2 regions of the Mesorhizobium sp. M0437 genome follow, and region 1 is predicted to be linked to the other one. Evidence: predicted binding sites of a transcription regulator. Region 1 holds the regulator's gene; the other holds the start of a gene.
The links. Region 1 encodes PhoB, which activates phosphate uptake and scavenging genes when phosphate is short. Its sites were predicted from a motif close to TGTCATNNANCTGTCAT; they were not measured.
Positions count from the first base shown of each region.

Region 1 (7,514 bases):
CGCTCCTGCGCACCGCCGGCCTTTTCGGCGGTTGCGGCGCCACTGGAAAGACGTCGGTCTCCAGTTGCGACTGTTCGGCTTGCGCCTGCGGCGAAGGCCTGTCCCAGAAACGGCGAACATCGAGCGGCTTGGGAATGATGACGGTGCCGTCATAGCTGCGCGCGCAGCCGCTTCCCAGAGGCAGCGCCAGGCACAGGAAGACAGGCAGAATCCGTCGAGACATCAGCAATACCCCTGCAAGCTTATAACGCTGCTTCGGCCTAACCGACAACCGGCGGAATAGGGCGAAGGGAGTAGATACCGTGAAGTAGAGTCGTCGCACTTCCAGTGGAAGGCGTTGCTCGAAGATCGAGCGCCGGGTCGGGCGCGGATGGAGGTCCAGCGCGAGTTAGAACCTTGCGATTCGTCAACGCTTCCAGCGTAAGGCCATGGTGCGATCGCACCATACCAAAGCCGCGCTCAGTGGCGACAATGGGATATTCGAAGTTCCGCTCCTCCAGTTACGGGCGGGAGCAGCGACCGCCGGCAAGAAACAGGGTCAGATTTACCCCAACGGACCTGTTTCGGCGATGGCGCGGCCATGACACGTTCTGGCTGCATGCAACGCGCTCCCGTCCGGCTTTTTTCTTTTAAAGCCGGTGGCTGCGATCGCCGAGCAGACGATGCCGGCCGGAATTCACGCAAGCTGCTGATTCCAGCGGCAAACCGCGGCCCATGCCGACAAAAGCCCGCGGCCGCTCCTTCTTAACCCGGCTGGACGTCGTTACCGGAGCGACATGAAACTGTCATGCGACTGTAATAATCGGGGGCTATTGGCCTCAGCGGGCGCCGGAGGAATGGCGCCGAGAGACCATATTCCGAACAGGAGCAGGCCACATGAGACATTTCATCCGCTCGGCGGCCGTTGCGATTGCAATGGCTGCGGCGACGACCACCCTCACCCTGTCCGCCGCGCTCGCCGCGGACATCTCCGGCGCCGGCGCCACCTTCCCCTACCCGATCTATGCGAAGTGGGCCGACACCTACAAGAAAGACACCGGCGTTGGCCTTAACTACCAGTCGATCGGTTCCGGCGGCGGCATCAAGCAGATCAAGGCCAAGACCGTTACCTTCGGCGCTTCGGATGCGCCGCTCAAGGGCGACGAGCTTGAAGCGACCGGACTGGCTCAGTTCCCGATGGTGATGGGCGGCATCGTTCCCGTCGTCAATCTCGAAGGCATCAAGCCGGGCGAGTTGGTTCTCGACGGCCCGACGCTGGCCGACATCTTCCTCGGCAAGATCACGAGCTGGGATGACGAAGCGATCAAGAAGCTCAATCCCGACGTCAAGCTGCCTTCGCAGGCGATCGCGGTCGTTCACCGTTCCGATGGTTCGGGCACGACGTTCAACTTCACCTATTACCTCGGCGACGTCAGCGCGGTCTGGAAAGAAAAGGTCGGCGTCGACAAGGCCGTGGAATGGCCGGTCGGCATCGGCGCCAAGGGCAATGAGGGCGTTGCCAACAACGTCTCCCAGACCGGCGGCGCGATCGGTTATGTCGAATATGCCTACGCCAAGCAGAACAAGCTCACCCACACCGATATGATCAACAAGGACGGCAAGAAGGTCGAGCCCACCGCGGCGGGGTTCTCGGCGGCAGCGGCCAATGCCGACTGGAGCTCGCAGCCGGGCTATGGCGTCATCCTCGCCAACGAGCCGGGCGCCGAGTCCTGGCCGATGACGGCGGCAACGTGGATCCTGCTCTACAAGAAGCCGGATGATGCCGCGACCACCGGCGAAGCGCTCAAATTCTTCGCCTGGGCATACGACAAGGGCGACGAGATGGCCGGCGAGCTGGACTACGTTCCGATGCCCGACAAGGTGGTTGAGAGCGTCAAGGCCATGTGGGCCAAGGAAGTCGTCGGCGACGACGGCAAGCCGCTCTACTCGGCTATGTAATCTCCTCCAGGGAGGGCGTCGATGGCGCCCTCCCTGTTGCCTTTAATCGCGAGGACCCAATGACCATCGCTTCCGATGCCGTGCCATCATCTGCAGCAGCCCGGGCCAGGGAAGCTACGGTGCGGCGCTTCGCGCTCACAGATGCCATATTCCGCGGACTCACCCGCGCTTCCGCAATTCTTGTGCTGGTCATCCTCGGCGGTGTCGCCATCTCGCTGTTTGCCGGCTCATGGCAGGCGCTGTCGTCGTTCGGTTTTTCTTTCCTGACGACTGAGAGCTGGAATCCCGTTACGGAAAAATTTGGCGCACTGGCGCCGATCTACGGCACGCTGGTGACGGCGGCCATTGCCATCCTGATCGCGGTTCCGATCGGCATCGGCATTGCAATCTTTCTCACCGAGCTCTGCCCGCGCCCGCTCAGGCGTCCTATCGGCATAGCGGTCGAGCTGTTGGCCGGCATTCCTTCGATCATCTACGGCATCTGGGGCCTGTTCGTGTTCGCGCCGTTCCTGCAGACGACGATACAGCCCTTCATCATCAACATCTTCCACGGCGTGCCGGGACTATCCAGCCTTTTCGCCGGCCCTCCTTACGGCATCGGCCTTCTGACCTCGGCGCTGATCCTCGCCATCATGGTGCTGCCCTTCATCACCTCGATCACCAAGGACGTCTTCGATACGGTGCCGGCGGTGCTGAAGGAATCGGCCTATGGCATCGGTTGCACGACCTGGGAAGTGACCCGGCGCGTGGTCATTCCCTATACCCGCATCGGTATCATGGGCGGCGTCATGCTTGGCCTCGGCCGGGCACTCGGCGAAACCATGGCGGTGACTTTCGTCATCGGCAACGCACATCGCATCAGTGCCTCCCTGTTCGCGCCGGGCACGACGATCTCGGCGACCATCGCCAATGAATTCACCGAGGCCGACGGCGACCTCTACACCTCCTCGCTGGTTTCGCTCGGCCTGATCCTCTTCGTCATCACCTTCCTGATCCTCGCCGCCGCCCGCTATATGCTGATGCGGATCGACGCCCGTACGGGAGCCTGACCGATGTCGACATCCTCATCGCTCCACAGCCGCCGCAAAGCCAGGAATTCGGTGATGATGGCGCTTTGCGTCGTCGCCGCCGGCATCGGGCTTGCCTGGCTGGCGCTCATTCTCGGCGCGTTGGTCTATAAGGGCACAGCCGGGCTTTCGCTCGCGGTCTTCACCGAGATGACGCCACCACCGGGCGAGGCCGGCGGCTTGCTCAATGCCATCACGGGCAGCCTGCTGATGACGATCATCGCCGTTGTCGTCGGCACGCCGATCGGCGTGCTGGCGGGAACCTACATGGCCGAGTATGGACGCTTTTCGCGCATCACCACCGTCGTCCGCTTCATCAACGACATCCTGTTGTCGGCGCCGTCGATCATCATAGGCTTGTTTGTCTATGAGCTGATGGTGCGGCCAATGGGACATTTCTCGGCCATTGCCGGCGCCGTTGCGCTTGCCATCCTGGTCATTCCGGTGGTCGTGCGCACCACTGAAGACATGCTCAACCTGGTGCCGAACGCGTTGCGTGAAGCCGGTGCCGCGATCGGCGCGCCACGCTGGGTGGTGATCCGTTCGGTCGCCTACCGCGCCGCATTGTCCGGCATCGTCACCGGCATATTGCTGGCGATAGCACGCATTTCCGGCGAGACGGCGCCGCTGCTCTTCACCGCGCTCAACAACCAGTTCTGGAGCAGCAATATCAACGCGCCGATGGCCAGCCTGCCGGTGACCATCTTCCAGTTCGCTCTCAGCCCTTACGAGGAATGGCAGCAACTGGCGTGGACCGGCGCACTCATAATCACCCTGACGGTTCTGGGCTTGAGCATCCTCGCCCGCAGCCTTACCGGACGCAGAGAGGACAGATGACACAGATGTTGTCCCCAGACATGACGATGGCCGAAACGGTCGCCGAGAAGACGAAGATCGAGGTCAAGAACCTCAACTTCTACTACGGCCAGAGCAAGGCGCTGAAGGACATCAGCCTGTCGCTGCCCGAGCGCAGCGTCACGGCCTTCATCGGCCCTTCGGGCTGCGGGAAATCGACGCTGCTGCGTGTGTTCAACCGCATCTATGAGCTCTACCCAAAACAGACGGCCGAGGGCCAGGTGCTGCTCGACGGCAAGAACATTCTCGACCGGTCGCAGGATCTCAACCTCCTCAGGACCAAGATCGGCATGGTGTTCCAGAAGCCGACGCCGTTCCCGATGTCGATCTACGAGAACATCGCCTTCGGCGTCAGGCTCTACGAGAACCTCGGCAAGTCCGAGATGGACGGCCGCGTCGAACAGGCGTTGAAGCGCGCCGCGCTGTGGAGCGAGGTCAAGGACAAGCTCAACGCCAGCGGCTTGAGCCTGTCCGGCGGCCAGCAGCAGCGGCTCTGTATCGCCCGCACCGTGGCGGTGAAGCCGGAAGTCATTCTGCTCGACGAACCGGCTTCGGCGCTCGACCCGCTGTCGACTGCCAAGATCGAGGAACTGATCGACGAATTGCAAGCCGACTACACGATCGTCATCGTCACCCACAACATGCAGCAGGCGGCGCGCGTGTCGCGCCAGACGGCGTTCATGTATCTGGGTGAACTGGTCGAGTTCGACCGGACCGAGAAGATATTCACGTCGCCCCGCGAGAAGCGCACGCAGGACTACATCACTGGCCGCTTCGGCTGAGCCGTTCCGATCATGCATATGAGGACAGGACCATGGGCGAACACACAGTCGCTTCTTTCGACGAGGATCTCGAGCAGATCAGCAAGCTGATCCGCGACATGGCCGACCTCGCCGGTTCGATGGTCGGCGGGGCAACCAAGGCGCTGTTGAATTCCGACAACGTGCTGGCGCAACGCGTCGTTTCCGACGACGCCATCATGGATGCGCGTCAACGCGAACTGGACGACCGCGCCATCACCCTGATCGCCAAACGCCAGCCGATGGCCCACGATCTTCGCCATGTGGTCGGAGCGATCCGCATGGCGGGCGACCTCGAACGCATCGGCGACCTTGCCAAGAATATCGCCAAGCGCGTGAGTGCGGTCGGCCTCAGCGCCACGCCGCGGGACCTGTCGCATTCCATCGACGCGATGGCGCAGCTGGTTCTCATCCAGGTGCAGGGTGTCATCGAGGAATATGCTGCAGGCGATGCGGCCGCGTTGGCCAAGCTTCGTGCCGCCGACGAGCGCATCGACGTTAAATACACGTCCGTGTTCCGCGAGCTGTTGACCTACATGATGGAAGATCCGCGCAACATCACCGCTTGCACGCACCTGCTGTTCTGCGCCAAGAATCTGGAGCGGATCGGCGACCATGTCACCAACATCGCCGAAAATGCGTATTATGTGCTGACCGGCGAGCAATTGCCGGTCAATCGTCCGAAGCAGGACGAAACGACAATGTCCGCACCGGTGACATGATGGGGGTGCCCAGCCGATGATCGCACCACGCATAATGGTGGTGGAGGACGAGGAGCCGTTGGGTGTGCTGCTCCGCTACAATCTCGAATCCGAAGGCTACCAGGTCGAGGTGGTGACACGCGGCGACGAAGCCGAGATCCGTTTGCAGGAGAATGTGCCCGACCTTTTGGTGCTCGACTGGATGATACCAGCGGTTTCCGGCATCGAGCTCTGTCGTCGGTTGCGGGTGCGCCCCGAAACCGAGCGGCTGCCGATCATCATGCTGACCGCGCGCGGCGAGGAGAGCGACCGGGTGCGCGGTCTTTCGACCGGCGCCGACGACTATCTGGTCAAGCCGTTTTCGACACCGGAATTCATGGCCAGGGTCAAGGCGCTGCTGCGGCGCGCCAAGCCGGAAGTGCTGTCCAGCGTGCTGAAGGTCGGCGACATCGTGCTCGATCGCGAATCGCACAGGGTCTATCGCAAGAAGAGCGAAATCAGGCTCGGGCCGACCGAATTCCGGCTGCTCGAGTTCATGATGCGGCATCCGGGCCGTGTCTTCTCGCGCAGCCAGTTACTCGATAATGTCTGGGGGGAGACAATCTACATCGACGAACGCACCGTCGACGTGCATGTCGGGCGGCTGCGCAAAGCCGTCAACAACGGCCGGATGCCGGATGTCATCCGCACCATCCGCGGCGCCGGCTATGCGATCAGGGAAGATTGACCCGCCTGGTCAGGCTACGTTCTTTCTGACGCTGGGCCTCATTTGCGCGCCCGGCGCGAAAATCTCCTGGTCGACGAAGCTTAACGCCCGCATCGCGCAGCCTTCGCGGATCAGAGGCAATTCGTTCGGCTCTGTATCGAAGGAGATCGAGCCTGAATGCTGGCCGCCGGCGGTCTGGGCGATTGCCTTCCGCAAGGCCGGCTCGATCAGATCGAAGGCGGCGGCACTGGCGCCGACCATCGCGACCGGTGCCGGATCGATCAGCGCGAACAGCGAGCCGAGACCGAAACCCAGCGCTTCGCCGGCCTTGCGGTAGGCCTCGCGTTCCGGCCCATCTTTCTCGCGCGCCCGGGCCGCCAGTGCGCGCATGTCGGCGTCGCTGACGTCGGCGACCGGTTCGCTGTCTTCGCTCATCTGCCTGGCGTTGCGCCAGATGGCGTAGTTGCCGGCATACGCCTCGATGCAGCCGCGCCGCCCGCAACGGCAGAGCGCGCCGCCCGGACGATGGATCATGTGGCCAAATTCGCCGCCCGAGGAATGCGTCCCGGTGAACAGTTCGCCCTTCAGCACCAGCCCCATGCCGATGCCATGCGAAAGCAGGATGGCGATGAAGTCATCGCGATAGCGATCCGGATTGCGCCAGCGCAAAGCCACCGCCATCATGTTGCAGTCGTTCTCCACCGTTGCCGGGATGCCGAATTCGTCCTCCAGCATGTCGGCAAAGGCGATGTCGGTCTGCGGCGTGATCGGCGACCACAGCATGGCGCGTGCAGGGGAGTCGGTAATGCCCTGAATCGCCAGGGCGATGCGGGCGACACTGCGGACGTCAAGATCTGGATCCTGCAGCCGGCGCCGGACGATGGCCATGCATTCACGGATCAGCTCGTCGCGCGGCATAGTCAGCGTGTCCAGCCGGCGCTGTTCCTCGGCGACCACCTGTCCCGTGTAGTCGATAATGGCGGCCGAAAGGAAATTCAGCGACAACACCACGGTCAGCACCGCCGCCGCTTCCGGGTTGAGGGCGAGGCCGACTTGCGGACGACCGCGTTTCAACGAAACGGGCTCACTTGGCTTGCTCTCGGCGAGGATGCCTTCCCGTATCAGGTCGGAAGAAATCGCCGATATGGTCGAATGACTGAGGCCGGTGGTAGCTGCGATCTCAGTACGCGATGGCTGGCCGGCCCGGCGCACCGCCGAGATCACCATCGCCCGGTTGCGCCGGCGCAAATCGTCATGGCGGATTCCGACCGACATTGTTTTGCTTTCCTCCCGGTTGCCGCGGCCGCTCATGAACCGGAAGCCGTCGGTAATGTCCGACAAATAGTGTCGGATGAGGCAAATAGTGTCAGATGCAGGTGGCGCTGTCATCGTTTATTCCGACGCTCGAAAAAACTCGCAGAGTCATCAAAATCCATCAGAATCGATG
Region 1 is NZ_JAMYRK010000021.1:47,851-55,364, reverse strand. It holds gene NKI72_RS15715 (hypothetical protein) at 1-223, opposite strand, end outside; gene pstS (phosphate ABC transporter substrate-binding protein PstS) at 877-1,938, shown strand; gene pstC (phosphate ABC transporter permease subunit PstC) at 1,998-2,987, shown strand; gene pstA (phosphate ABC transporter permease PstA) at 2,991-3,842, shown strand; gene pstB (phosphate ABC transporter ATP-binding protein PstB) at 3,839-4,642, shown strand; gene phoU (phosphate signaling complex protein PhoU) at 4,675-5,382, shown strand; gene phoB (phosphate regulon transcriptional regulator PhoB) at 5,399-6,088, shown strand; gene NKI72_RS15680 (ROK family protein) at 6,098-7,342, opposite strand.

Region 2 (7,514 bases), on a different contig from region 1:
ATGCTGGGTGACCTGACCATCGGCCAGCAGCAGCTGATCGCCGCCGCCCGCGCCACAGTGCGCGGCACCACATTCCTGATCTTCGACGAGCCGACCGCCTATCTTACCCGCAAGGAGGCCGACCAGCTGTTCACGCTGATCCGCCGGCTGAAGGGCGAAGGCGTCACCATCATCTACATCAGCCATCGCATGGAAGAAGTGTTCGAGCTCGCCGACCGCGTCTCGGTGCTGCGCGACGGCACGCTGGTCGGCACCAGGGACATTGCCGAGACCAATGACGCCGAGTTGGTCAAGATGATGATCAACCGCTCGATCGAGCAGGTCTACCACAAGGAGCATTTCACCCCCGGCGCGACCATCGTCGAAACCAGGAACCTGTCCGGCAAGGGTTTCGAAAATGTCTCGATGTCCGTCCGCGCCGGCGAGATCGTCGGCCTCTACGGCCTGATCGGCGCCGGGCGCAGCGAGTTCGTCACCACGCTCTATGGCCGGCACCGCAAATCGGCCGGCCAGATCCTCTGGGAGGGCAAGGAGGTCAAGGTCAATTCCGAACATGACGCGATCAGGCTCGGCATGGCGCTGGCCCCGGAAAGCCGCCGCGACCAGGGCCTCTGCCTCAACCTGCCGGTCGGACTCAACCTCAATCTGCCGATCTACAAGCGCATCTCGAGCAATCTGCTGATCTCCCGCGCGCAGGAAAAGGCGCAAGCCGATCGCCAGATCGCCGACCTGCGCATCAAGACGCCGACGCGCGGCGCGCTGGCCTCCAGCCTGTCCGGCGGTAACCAGCAGAAGATCGTCATCGGCAAATGGCTCGCCCATGGCGCCAAGCTATTCATCTTCGACGAGCCGACTGTCGGCGTCGACGTCAGCACCAAGGCCGAGATCTACCGCCTGTTCGGCGCGCTGTTGTCCAAGGGAGCCGGCATCATCCTGATCTCGTCCTACCTGCCCGAGGTCTATGAACTCGCGGACACGCTGCACGTGTTCCGGCGCGGCAAGCTGGTGGCCACGCACGGCTTTCGTACCGCTGATCACGAGGAGATCCTCACCCAGGCGCTGGCCGAGAAACAAGAAAGACCGGGAGGGAAGATATGAGCACCGAGGCGATCGCTGCCGAAAGGCCGAAACGCAACTACAACGCCCTGTTCGGGCTGACACTGCTGGCGCTGCTGGTTCTTTTATGGATCATCCTGTCGGTGGCGACGCCGAGCTTCGCCTCCGCCAACAACATCTCCAACCTGTTGCGGCAAGGGTCGATGATCGCCATCCTGGCGGTCGGCCAGACCTTCGTCATCATCACCGGCGGCATCGACCTTTCCGTCGGCGCCGTGGTCGGCTTCGCCACCGTCATCGTCGCGATGCTGATCAACGCCGGCACACCGGTTTTCCTCGCCATCCTGATCACCTTACTGGTCGGCGTCGCCATCGGCATGTTCCATGGGTTCGGCATCGTCAAGATGGGCCTGCCGCCCTTCATCATCACCCTGGCAACGCTGACCTCGCTGCGCGGCATCGGTCTGTTGATGACCAATGGCAACTCGATCTCGATCAACAACGACGCCTTCCAGACGTTCTCGCGCAGTTCCTTCGCCGGCGTCCCCAATCTGTTCTGGATGGTGATCCTGGTCGGCATCCCAGCCTACATCTTCCTGCACCACAGCCGCTGGGGCCGCTATCTGTTCTCGGTCGGCTCCAACGCCGAGGCGTCGCGCCTGTCAGGCGTCAACGTCCAGCGCACCATCTACATGGCCTACACGCTGTCGGGGCTGTGTGCGGCCTTCGTCGGCGTGCTGCTTGCCTCGCGCATCGGCATCGGCAATCCGACGCAGGCCGAGGGCTGGGAATTGCAGGCGATCGCCTCCTCGGTGATCGGCGGCACCTCGCTGTTCGGCGCTGTCGGCTCCGTGCACGGACCGCTGCTCGGCGCCTTCATCCTTGCCACCATCAACAACGGCGCCAATCTGCTCAACGTCAACGCCTTCTGGCAGCGCATCATCACCGGCGTGCTGATCATCGTCATCGTCTATTTCGACGGGCTGCGCCGCCGCGGCAAATAGACTGCCTCCCAACAACCGCCGGCCTCGCGACAGCAGGGCCGGCGGTGCCATGAACCGACTGGATTGAAGCATGAAAGCCGTCGTCTGCCGCTCGCCCGGCGAACTTGTCCTCGAAGATCGTCCGGCGCCTGGCGCGCCCCCCGCCGGCTGGGCGCTGGTCGCCGTCAGCCATGTCGGCATCTGCGGCACCGACTATCACATCTTCGAAGGCAAGCACCCGTTCCTCGCCTATCCCCGCATCATGGGCCACGAGGTTTCTGGCACCGTGATCGAGGTTGGCGAGGACGTCGATCTCGCCGTCGGCGAAGCGGTGAACGTCAATCCCTATCTCGCCTGCGGCAAATGCATCGCCTGCCGGCAAGGCAAGCCGAATTGCTGTGTCATGATCGAGGTGCTCGGCGTCCACCGCGACGGCGCCATGTGCGAGCAGATCCTGGTGCCGGCGCAAAATCTTTATCCGGCACACGGCCTGTCGCTGGCCGATGCTGCCGCCGTCGAATTCCTGGCGATCGGCGCCCATGCCGTGCGGCGCTCGCTCGCTGATCCAGGTGCGCGCACACTGGTCATCGGTGCAGGCCCGATCGGGCTCGGCACGGCGCTGTTCGCCCGCATCGCCGGGCTAGACGTGATGCTGCTCGACATGAGTGCGGAGAGGCTGGGTTTCGCCGAAAGCGAACTCGGCTTCGCGACCCTCGACGGCTCGCGGGGCGCTGCTGCCGACCTGGTGCGGGAAGCAACCGGCGGCGACGGCTTCGACGTGGTTTTCGATGCCACCGGCAACACCCGGTCGGTGCAGTCGGCCTTCGCCCATGTCGCGCACGGCGGGGCGCTGGTCCTGGTCAGCGTCGTCAAGGACGACATCGCCTTTTCCGATCCCGAATTCCACAAGCGCGAGATGATGCTGATCGGCAGCCGCAACGCCCTGCGTGCCGATTTCGACCATGTCGCCGCCTCGATCCGCAACGGCGCGCTGCCGCTGGCAAAGCTGGTCACCCACCGCACCACGCTTGGCGAGACGCCGCACGACCTCGCCCGCTGGGCGCATGAGAAGTCCGGCCTGATCAAGGCCGTCATTCAAGTCGGATGATGCCAGGGCTGCCGCATCTCAGAGCGCCGACAATTTGAGCTCGATCCGCTCGGCCGGGAAGCGCGACTCCGAAAACTGTATCGGCTGACCGTCGGGCGTGACGTTGACGGCGACCGTCACTAGCACGATGGCGCCGGGCTGCAGCTCGAGGTCAGCAAGGTCGGCGGCATCGGCATGGCGCGCCGACAGCACGGTCGATTGCCTGAGATAGTCGTCGATGCCGAAACGTGCCAGCGATGCGGTGATCGAACCGGTTTCCGCCATGGCGGCATCGATGCCGGCAAAGCGCTTGGCATCGAACCAGCCGGCAGCGCGGGACACCGGCATTCCATCGGCTTCGCCGCGCGTTTCCAGGCGTATCACATCGGCGCCCGTCGCAAGGCCTAAGCCCTCTGCGACACGACGGTTGGCCGGCTCGACCGATGACGCGAGTAAGGTGATATGCCGCTCGGACGCCTGTCCTTGCAATCCCTCGGAAAAGCGGGTGCGAGCGCCGATCGGATAAGACAGCCGCTTGCGCGACAGCACGAAGGTGCCGCGCCCCTGCTCCGCCCTGAGCACGCCCTCCTGCACCAGCGCTGCGATAGCGCTACGCACCGTATGGCGGTTGACGCCATAGCGTCCGGCCAACGCGATCTCCGGCGGCAGCGCGGCATTCTCGGGAAAATCGCCGACGGCGATCGAATGCAGTATCTGGTCGGCGATCTGCCGCCACAGCGCGACACCGCTGCGCCGCTCGATGCGGTTGGCTTGTCCGATCATCTCCCGCCCCAATTCTTTGCGCCGATCTTTTGGCCGGTGTCACGTGCCCGTCATGGACACGCGCTAGATAACGAGTATAATTTGTATAGTTGTCTATATCAATAGACAAATTCACGCAAACGAGGAGTACGGCCATGCGAGGACGGGAAGCGCGAGAGCAGGCCGAGCGCAAGGCCGTGATGGCGACGCTGGCGCAATCGGCCGGCGAAGACATCGTCCGCCTGTGGGACGAAACCGGCCTGCCTTGCGAAGCGGAACTTCTGCGTGGCCCCGAAACCGGCCTGGTTACGGTACGCGGCCGCATCGGCGGCGGTGGTGCCCCTTTCAATGTCGGCGAGGCGACGGTCACCCGTGCCACGGTGCGGCTTGCGTCCGGCCATGTCGGCCACTGCTACGCACTTGGTCGCGACAAGCAGAAGGCAAGGCTGGCGGCGATCGCCGATGCGCTGTGGCAGGACCCGGCCCACCGCAATGAGGTCGAGATCAGGATCGTTGCGCCATTGCAGGCGGCACTGGCCAAGGCGCGTGAACAGCGCCGCGCCGAGACGGCGGCGACCAAGGTCGATTTCTTCACCATGGTGCGCGGAGAAGACTGATGGATATCGCCACTCAATCCATTGAAGGCGGCTTCGCCGATCCGGTATTCAATGCCCAGACCGTATTCCGTGCCGTGATGGACGCGATGGCGCGGCCAGGCAGTGTGCAGCCGCTGCCGGCCCTCGCCCACCCCCCGGTGCCGCTGTCGGCCACCGCCGGGGCCGTTGCGCTGGCGCTGTGCGATAACGACACGCCGCTCTGGCTCGACCACGCCTTGCAGGCTTCAGCGACGGTGAAATCCTGGCTTGGCTTTCATACCGGCGCGCCGCTGGCCAACACCCCGGCCGACGCGCATTTCGCGCTGATCGCCACGCCGGCCGAGATGATGGCGCTCGACGGGTTTTCGCAAGGCACCCAGGATTATCCCGATCGCTCCACGACGCTGATCCTCGAGGTCAGCGATCTTGTCTCCGGCGCTCCGCTGCTGCTCGAAGGCCCGGGCATCGAGAAGACGGCGACGATCGCGCCGGCGCAAATGCCGCGCCATTTCGTCGAGCAATGGAAGCAGAACAACCAGCGTTTTCCGCGTGGCGTCGACATCATCCTCGCCACGTCCGAAGCAATTGCCTGCCTGCCGCGCACGACGCGCATCAAGACGATGGAGGCATAGGATGTATGTCGCGGTAAAGGGTGGCGAAGCGGCCATTCGCAACGCCCACAAACTGCTCGCCGACCGCCGGCGCGGCGACCGCTCGGTGCCCGCACTTCGCCTCGACCAGATCGTCGAGCAGCTGGCGCTCGGCGTCGACCGGGTGATGAGCGAAGGTTCGCTCTACGACCGGGAATTGGCGGCACTCGCCATCGTCCAGGCGCGCGGCGACATGATCGAGGCGATCTTCCTGGTTCGCGCCTATCGCACGACGCTGCCGCGTTTCGGCTACACAAGGGCGATCGACACCGGCACGATGCTGGTCGAGCGACGGGTGTCGGCGACCTACAAGGACCTGCCCGGCGGCCAGCTGCTCGGCCCGACTTTCGACTACACCCACCGCCTGCTCGATCCCGAGCTCGCCGCCGGCGGCGATGTCGCCGAACCGGAGCAGCGCGCAGGCGAGGCGGAAGCCATGCCGCGCGTCTCGGCCATCCTCGCCCGCGAAGGCCTGATCGAGCCCGACGGCGACATGCCTGGGGATCATACCCTCGGCGACATCACCCGCGAGCCGCTCGAATTCCCGATGGCGCGCGACATCCGCCTGCAGGCGCTGTCGCGCGGCGACGAGGGGTTTCTGCTGGCGCTCGGCTATTCCACCCAGCGCGGCTACGCGCGCAACCATCCCTTCGTCGGCGAGGTTCGCATCGGCGAGGTCGAACTGGAACTGGACGTGCCGGAACTGCCCTTTGCCGTGCCGCTCGGCAGCATCCGCGTCACCGAATGCCAGATGGTCAACCAGTTCAAGGGCTCGGCCAAGGCGCCGCCGCAATTCACCCGCGGCTATGGCCTCGTCTTCGGCCAGAGCGAGCGCAAGGCCATGGCCATGGCGCTATGCGACCGCGCGCTGCGCGCCTCGGAGTTGGGTGAGGATGTCATCGCCGCAGCGCAGGACGAGGAGTTCGTCATCTCGCATTCCGACAATGTCCAGGCGACCGGCTTCGTCGAGCATCTGAAGCTGCCGCATTATGTCGACTTCCAGGCCGAGCTCGACCTCGTGCGCCGCATGCGCGCCGAGCATGATGCCCGCGAAAATGCCGGCAAGGCCGAAGAAAAGAGGGAGGCAGCGGAATGAGTGCACAACCAGCGGACATCGCCACCTACAACTTCGCCTATCTTGACGAGCAGACCAAGCGGATGATCCGCCGCGCCATCCTCAAGGGCATTGCCATCCCCGGCTACCAGGTGCCGTTTGCCTCGCGCGAAATGCCGATGCCCTATGGCTGGGGCACCGGCGGCGTGCAGGTCACCGCTTCGATCATTGGCCCGGACGATGTGCTCAAGGTCATCGACCAGGGCGCCGACGACACCACCAATGCGGTTTCGATCCGCGCCTTCTTCAAGAAGGTCGCCAATGTCGCCGTCACCACCGAGACGGCCAAGGCGACCATCATCCAGACGCGCCACCGCATTCCCGAATATCCGCTGAGTGCCGGCCAGGTGCTGGTCTATCAGGTGCCCATCCCCGAACCGCTGCGCTTCCTCGAACCACGCGAGACGGAGACGCGCAAGATGCATGCGCTGGAGGAATACGGTCTGATGCATGTAAAACTCTACGAAGACATCGCCAGGCATGGCCGCATCGCCACCACCTACGCCTACCCGGTCAAGGTTGAGGGCCGCTATGTGATGGATCCCTCGCCGACGCCGAAATTCGACAATCCGAAGATGCACCGTTCGCCGGCTTTGCAATTGTTCGGCGCCGGCCGCGAAAAGCGCATCTACGCGCTGCCGCCCTTCACCGATGTGGTCAGCCTCGATTTCGAGGACCATCCGTTCGAGGTGCAGACCTTCGACCAGCCCTGCGCGCTGTGCGCGGCCGAGAACGTCTATCTCGACGAGGTCATCCTCGACGACCATGGCGGCCACATGTTCGTCTGCTCCGATACCGATCATTGCGAGAGGCGGCGCGCGGAAGGCCACTGCGGCCATCTCGCGCCCGAGACCCATCTTGCCCCAGGAAAAACGGAGCCGGCGCAATGACAGACGAACCGCTGCTGCGCGTTTCGGCGCTGTCCAAATTCTACGGCTCGCGCGTCGGCTGCGAGAACGTCACATTCGACCTCTGGTCGGGCGAAGTGCTGGCGGTGGTCGGCGAATCCGGTTCCGGCAAGACGACTTTGCTCAACTGCCTGTCAACTCGACTGCTGCCCAGCTCCGGCACCGCCAGCTACCGGATGCGCGGCGGCCAGTTTCGCGAACTTTACCGCATGAGCGAGGCCGAGCGCCGCTTCCTGATGCGCACCGATTGGGGTTTTGTCCATCAGAACCCGGCCGACGGGCTGCGCATGACGGTGTCGGCCGGCGCCAATGTCGGCGAGCGGCTGATGGCGGTCGGCGACCGCCACTATGGAAAAAT
Region 2 is NZ_JAMYRK010000040.1:33,716-41,229, forward strand. It holds gene NKI72_RS22650 (sugar ABC transporter ATP-binding protein) at 1-1,098, shown strand, start outside; gene NKI72_RS22655 (ABC transporter permease) at 1,095-2,060, shown strand; gene NKI72_RS22660 (zinc-binding alcohol dehydrogenase family protein) at 2,131-3,147, shown strand; gene phnF (phosphonate metabolism transcriptional regulator PhnF) at 3,166-3,909, opposite strand; gene phnG (phosphonate C-P lyase system protein PhnG) at 4,044-4,505, shown strand; gene phnH (phosphonate C-P lyase system protein PhnH) at 4,505-5,116, shown strand; gene NKI72_RS22680 (carbon-phosphorus lyase complex subunit) at 5,118-6,230, shown strand; gene NKI72_RS22685 (alpha-D-ribose 1-methylphosphonate 5-phosphate C-P-lyase PhnJ) at 6,227-7,138, shown strand; gene phnK (phosphonate C-P lyase system protein PhnK) at 7,135-7,514, shown strand, end outside.
Region 2: phnF (phosphonate metabolism transcriptional regulator PhnF) is a predicted target of PhoB. The motif match lies at 3,947-3,963, and genes of this name have one in related genera.